Regions from separate parts of the Shewanella psychromarinicola genome, predicted to be linked through region 1. Evidence: predicted binding sites of a transcription regulator. Region 1 holds the regulator's gene; each other region holds the start of a gene.
What was found. The regulator LexA, encoded in region 1, represses DNA repair genes until DNA is damaged. The targets are predictions, from matches to a motif close to TACTGTATNNNNATACAGTA.
Positions count from the first base shown of each region.

Region 2: the regulator LexA is predicted to act here: its motif matches at 1,071-1,090, upstream of recA (recombinase RecA).
Region 3: the regulator LexA is predicted to act here: its motif matches at 1,203-1,222, upstream of dinG (ATP-dependent DNA helicase DinG).

Region 1 is NZ_CP034073.1:764,439-766,723, reverse strand. Features, by position in the region: gene coxB (cytochrome c oxidase subunit II) at 1-1, opposite strand, end outside; gene EGC80_RS03235 (cell division inhibitor SulA) at 397-903, opposite strand; gene lexA (transcriptional repressor LexA) at 900-1,514, opposite strand; gene plsB (glycerol-3-phosphate 1-O-acyltransferase PlsB) at 1,779-2,285, shown strand, end outside.
Region 2 is NZ_CP034073.1:4,856,738-4,859,022, forward strand. Features, by position in the region: gene recA (recombinase RecA) at 1-978, opposite strand, end outside; gene mutS (DNA mismatch repair protein MutS) at 1,266-2,285, shown strand, end outside.
Region 3 is NZ_CP034073.1:2,900,708-2,902,992, forward strand. Features, by position in the region: gene dinG (ATP-dependent DNA helicase DinG) at 1-1,171, opposite strand, end outside; gene EGC80_RS12795 (DNA polymerase II) at 1,286-2,285, shown strand, end outside.

The sequences.
Region 1 (2,285 bases):
CAAGACTACTCCCCTGCTAATTGCAAAATAGCAACTACAAAGAAAAGTCACACAGTAAATCTCAGCTCTATGCAAACTCTTCGGTTCCCGAAAAAAGCTTGATGAACTCAAAGTACTCTGGTGGTTGTATACAGACTGTCTACGCTTTTATTGTTAGCTGTGCACCACGCTTGTACCTACGACTGAACTTATCAATTTCTATTTGGATTATTTGTCTGACAGTAATCTTGATTACTGTCATTTTATCCAATTAAAGATGAAGAATGTTTCATCCTTGTTAACCACATTACTTGTAGATTAAACATTGATCAAGATCACTTTGTTGGTAAATAGGCTAAAAAAAGATGAAAAAAAGCCCTGAATTCAATGCAGGGCTTGGTAATTAAGGATTTATGCTTAGTGAAATGAGCAAAAATTACCTGCTCCACTTGTTAATGTAGAGTTAACAAGTTGATGTTTGTGAGGTAAGTGAGCATTCACATCTTCAATTACCACGCCTAATGCTCGCGCGCTCTTAGCGACAATTTCCAATCGACGACTATCGCGAGCATCGAGTGAACTTGTCCAAGTAACCACTGCACTAGAAGTTCCGCTCGTGAGAGCTTTTTCCATGGCCCATAATGTTTCGACTTCATCTTTGGTGTGCACCAGTAAAATACGATCCATTCTCACTCCAGCACTGGCCAGCATATGCTTATAGCCTATGTGAGGTGGACTAATTAATACAATCCATCTGCCTTGTTGGCTCAACGTCGCCAGTTGGCTACACAATTGACTCAGTTCTGCTTCACCTTGGGTGACAGTTTGTAATGTTTGAATGGTTTGGTTGCCATGCAGATCTGTTTCAGTTAAATCTACCCATAAGCCTGGGTGACGTGGCGCTACGCCCATTAGTTTGTTCATGACCAATCTCCATTACGGATAACGCCAACTGCAAGCCCTTCGATGGTTAGGCTTTGGCAACTTAAATCTACTTTTATCGGGTTATAATCTTCATTTTCTGCATGCAGATAAATCATATTACCTTTTTGTTCGAATCGTTTTACGGTGACGTCATCATCAACACGCGCCACCACAACCTGACCATTACGCGCTTGTTGCATTTTATGTACAGCGAGCAAGTCGCCTTCTAAAATACCAATGTTTTTCATGCTATCACCACGAACCCGTAATAAAAAATCTGCGGCGGGTTTAAACATATTTGGGTCGACTTGATAATATTGTTCTACATGCTCTTGCGCCAAAATAGGCTCTCCAGCAGCAACTTGTCCAATGAGTGGCAGACCGATTTCAAGCTGTTCTTCATGAGGTAAACGAATACCTCTCGAGGTACCAGGTATGATCTCGATAAAACCTTTTTTGGCTAATGCTTTTAAATGCTCTTCGGCGGCATTAGCACTTTTAAAGCCAAGACGACTCGCAATTTCAGCACGAGTGGGTGGCATACCTGTTTCGGTGATATTGTTTTTAATTAAGTCTAAAATTTCTGCTTGGCGCGGCGTTAACGGTCTCATGATGGTTCCTGTCTTTTTATACAGTGACTGTCATTATATACAGTGTTTTTGTTCGTGCAAGTATTAACCAACTCTTTTTTGAATATTGTTGGTCAAGTATCATTCAACAACCTGTTTCTATTAGTTATTGTGTATTGATTGTCTGATGTTATTTCTGATAGTGAGAACTCAAGCGTAAAGATAAATCGGTCTGATAGTGTAAGCAGGCTGGTTTCTGGTATCCTATACGACAATATTACAGTGGCTTATGTTGCGAAAATAACCATGTCAAAACCAGATTCAATATTTTTACGAGCGTTAAAATGGATTCAAAAATCGATGGTACTCACGGTTGTTGTGCCACATGATCCTTTTGACGATCTTAATTTAGATCCATCTAAACCTCTGATTTATGTTATGAAAACAGAATCAATCAGTGATGCCGCTGCATTAAGCGAAATCACTGAGAGCTTTGGTATGCCCAGTCCATATGAGCCACTGCAATTGGATGGCCTCAAAGTATCACGCATCGTTTGTCTTGAAGGCCGCAAACCGCTTTTTGGTAAACGCGAAAGCGGTGAAAAATTTATTAATAGTTTTACCAGTCTGTTAGCGCTTCATCGTCAATGTCCTGAGTTAGATATTCAGTTGGTGCCTGTGAGCCTTTATTGGGGTCGCACACCGGGTAAAGAAGATGACAGCATGAAAGCGGCTTTTTTTGAAAGGGAAAACCCGACCTGGCTGCGAAAATGGCTAATGATTTTGTTTCTAGGTCGCCACAATTTTGTACAG
Region 2 (2,285 bases), 1.0 Mb from region 1:
AGCACGAAGAGTGGTATTGATTTCACTGGCAATGGCTGGGTTTTCAGTTAGAAACTTACCCGCATTAGAGCGGCCTTGACCAATTTTTTCGCCTTTGTAACTGTACCAAGAACCCGCTTTATCAACCAGCTTATGAGCAACGCCTAAGTCAACTAACTCACCGGTACGATTAATACCTTGTCCATAAAGAATTTGAAATTCAGCTTGCTTGAATGGAGCGGCAATTTTGTTTTTAACCACTTTAACGCGGGTTTCATTACCCACGACTTCGTCGCCCTCTTTAATTGCACCTATACGACGAATATCTAAACGAACTGAAGCGTAGAACTTAAGCGCGTTACCACCAGTAGTCGTTTCTGGACTACCGAACATAACACCAATTTTCATCCGAATTTGGTTAATGAAAATAAGCAAAGTATTAGATTGCTTGAGGTTACCAGCAAGTTTACGCATTGCTTGGCTCATCATACGAGCGGCTAGGCCCATATGCGAATCACCAATTTCACCTTCAATTTCAGCTTTTGGCGTTAACGCTGCAACAGAATCGACCACAATAACGTCGACAGCACCAGAGCGGGTTAACGCATCACAAATTTCTAATGCTTGCTCACCGGTGTCTGGCTGTGAACAAAGTAAGTTATCAATATCTACGCCTAGCTTTTTGGCATAAATAGGGTCAAGTGCATGCTCAGCATCAATAAACGCACAGGTTTTACCTTCGCGTTGCGCCGCTGCAATCACTTCCAGAGTTAACGTCGTTTTACCTGATGACTCTGGGCCGTAGACTTCAACGATACGTCCCAGTGGCAAACCACCCGCACCTAGAGCGACATCCAATGAAAGTGAACCGGTAGAGATAGTTTCAACATCCATTGTGCGATCTTCGCCCAACTTCATAATTGAGCCTTTACCAAATTGCTTTTCAATCTGACTTAAAACGGCGGCAAGTGCTTTCTCTTTATTTGGATCAACCTTCATTATAAAACCCTCTAAGGCATTCAATACGTTTAGTAAAATGCTGTTTTGACTTAGGTGAAATGATGTAAACCATTTCAGTATGTTCATCAGTATACTGTATAGTCATACAGTATCAAGTGCTGAGCGCAATTTATTTTTTAACCTGTGATAATTGCCTTTTCACATCAATATTTTATCCAGATATACTTTTTATTATGAATCTATTTATACGCTGGGGACAAATATTGTTAAGATTAGCCCCATAAAATTACGCCCCCTAAGATTGATTAAATAGTGAAGTGTTCATAATGACAGTAATTGATACCAGCGATTTAGAAAAACACACCCCGATGATGCGTCAGTATTTGAGCTTAAAAGCTGCTCATGCTGATATGTTATTGTTTTATCGGATGGGTGATTTTTATGAACTGTTTTACGATGATGCTAAACGCGCTTCTGAAATGTTGGGCATTTCTCTCACCGCTCGCGGGAAAAGTGGCGGCGATCCTATTCCCATGGCAGGTATTCCCTATCATGCCGTTGAGGGCTATTTAGCAAAATTAGTTAACATAGGTCAGTCTGTGGCCATTTGTGAGCAAATTGGTGACCCCGCAACATCAAAAGGTCCAGTAGAACGCCAAGTCGTGCGTATTGTCACTCCAGGCACTCTAACCGACGAAGCCCTACTGCAAGAAAAACAAGACAATTTACTGGCGGCACTTTATCAAGGTAAAAACGGATTTGGATATGCCACACTGGATATTTCATCAGGTCGTTTTGTGGTTGCAGAGTTACCCACCCGTGAAGCATTAGAAGCTGAATTACAACGCACGAATCCTGCCGAATTACTTTACAGTGAAGATTTTACTGACATGTTATTAATCAATAATATGAAAGGCATTCGTCGCCGTCCAGAATGGGAGTTTGAGTACGATACTTGTGTGAATTTACTGCTCAGTCAATTTGGCACCAAAGATTTACATGGTTTTGGGATGAGTGATGCTCGATTGGCGTTACAAGCTGCAGGTTGTTTAATGCAGTATGTAAAAGATACTCAAAAAATGGCGTTGCCACATATCAACGCCATTGTACGTTTTAATCAATCGGAATCGATAATTTTAGATGCCGCGACTCGACGTAACTTAGAATTAACACAAAACTTGTCTGGCGGACGTGAGAACACTCTTACGTGGGTATTAGATAATACCGCAACCCCTATGGGAAGCCGCATGTTACAGCGCTGGATCCACGAACCATTACGACATCGCCAAACGATTCAATATCGCCATAACGCTGTCAGCGAATTGATTGAGCGAGACTTATATCAG
Region 3 (2,285 bases), 2.1 Mb from region 1:
TGAAGCCGGTTTCAGACAATAACCCTTCCGACTGATGTTTAGGCACCTCACCATCTTTGATGGCTTCATTTAAGACTGAGACCACTTTATTAAATTGCTTTACCGCGGCGCCGGATGCCGTCGCAAGATTTTCTGCCTGTATTAATAATGATTGCGGTAACTTACCGTGTTCAAAACGAAGCCTAGATTCAGGATTGGCAAATAGCTGGGGTTGAGTATCACAATAATGAGCAACTTGGGTCAGTAAATTGGTTAATTCTGTGGCGTGATCGAGCATCGCTTGAACTGGAGCGATAATATGGGTGGTTTTAAGTTGATTTTGTAATTTTGAACAGGTTTTTGATGCCTTATCTAACCAATCGCATGCTCCCCGCAGTGTCGCTTGCGCACTGGAGAAATCTCTGGCAACAAGGGGCAGGTGATGAGCTTCGTCGATGACATAAAACATGTCTTCTGGTTCAGGTAAAATGACGCCACCGCCGAGCTCTAAATCGGCAAATAGCAGGCTGTGGTTAACAATTAATACATCCCAAGTGTCGACATCTTCACGGGCTTTATGAAACGGACAATTATGGTGAGCCGACACTTGACGATGGCAACTGTGCTTATCACAACAAATTTGTTGCCATAAAAAATCAGGAATAGGATGCTCTAAGGTATCTATTTCGCCATTCCAGCGTTTTTGATGAAAATCTTGATGTAATTTTTGTAATTCATTAATTTGACTCTGATCGGGTTTAGTTTGCCACATGGCTATTTGTGAGCTGTCTTGTGCACCAATCATGGCTTCAAGTTTGGCTAAACACACATAGCGTTGACGACCTTTGACTAAACCAAACTTAAACTCAATACCTGATTGTTGTAAAAAATAAGGCAGATCCTTATGAAGTAATTGTTCTTGAAGTGCTACGGTTGCACTGGCAATGCAGACTTTCTTTTTACTGGCGATAGCTAAAGGTATCGTGCCTAATATATAGGACAAGGATTTACCAATACCCGTACCCGCCTCAACCACAATAATACGACGGTCTTTGTCATACTCACCTGCTAAAGTTTTAGATATTTCCGCTACCATATAGTTTTGTTCGCGACGAGAACGAAATTGCGGCATAGATGCGGCAATTTCTTTATAAATGGTGCGAATTTGACTTTTTATATTATCCGCTAGCATAGGAAGTATGATTTCTACATAGACTGAATTATGCTGTACATAATAACAGTGAATTAGCATGCCACGAAGTAATAAATCAAATTGAGTAAACTTGTGCAGGAATTCAAACCCGTAGTGAAGCCGACAAATCATCAACCTACTTATACCAATGTGATGGGACAAGTATTAACTCGCCATGCCATTTATCGTCATGGGCAATTAGTCCTCCAGTATTATATCAAAACCGCTCAGGGTCCTGTCTTAGCTGAACTTTATCACAGTGAGGTGATATGTTTTTGCCGTCAACAAGATGTCAATCAATTAATTAACACCGTCGGTTTTGCGCTTAAAGCGCAATCGATATCACTGATGAGCTTTGCCCATGAGCCCATTAGTGCCTTGTATCTTAAGTCAAATACGCAATTAAAATTACTCAGTCGCATTGCTAATGATGTCGGTATTAGTTTATTTGAAGCCGATATAAGGCCTGAGCAACGCTACCTTATTGAGCGTTTTATCGCCTTAGATATTGAATGCATAGGGCATTATCAAGAGGTTAATCCCGCTTCAACCATTCCAGTGTTATCGATTAATCGTGCCAGAAAAATGCCCACAAACCCACTTGCCTCGATACCGTTGAAGATGATTTCGTTGGATTTTGAGTGCAGTTTTGCCGGCGAACTCTATTCGGTTGGTTTGTATGGTGCCGATTATCAATGCGTGTTTATGGTGGGCGAACCACAACCAGAGTGTCATGACTTTATCATTTGGGTTAAGGATGAAGTTGAACTTATCCATCGATTAATTGCGTGGTTTAGCGACTATGATCCCGATATTATTATCGGCTGGGCTGTGGTGACCTTTGATTTAGCCTTGTTGTTCAAACGCTGTGTTTTACATCAAATTCCATTAATCATAGGCCGAGGTAATAGCGAACTGAGTTGGAAAGTGGCCGACAAATATCGACCTGAGACATTATCTCTACCTGGGCGTGTAGTCTTAGATGGTATTGATTGGCTTAAAGCCGCGTTTTATCAATTTGATAGCTTTTCGTTAGAGACGGTTTCGCGGCAATTATTGGCTGAAGGTAAAGCCATTGACCATGTTGAAAATCGTGGTCAACAAATTACTCATT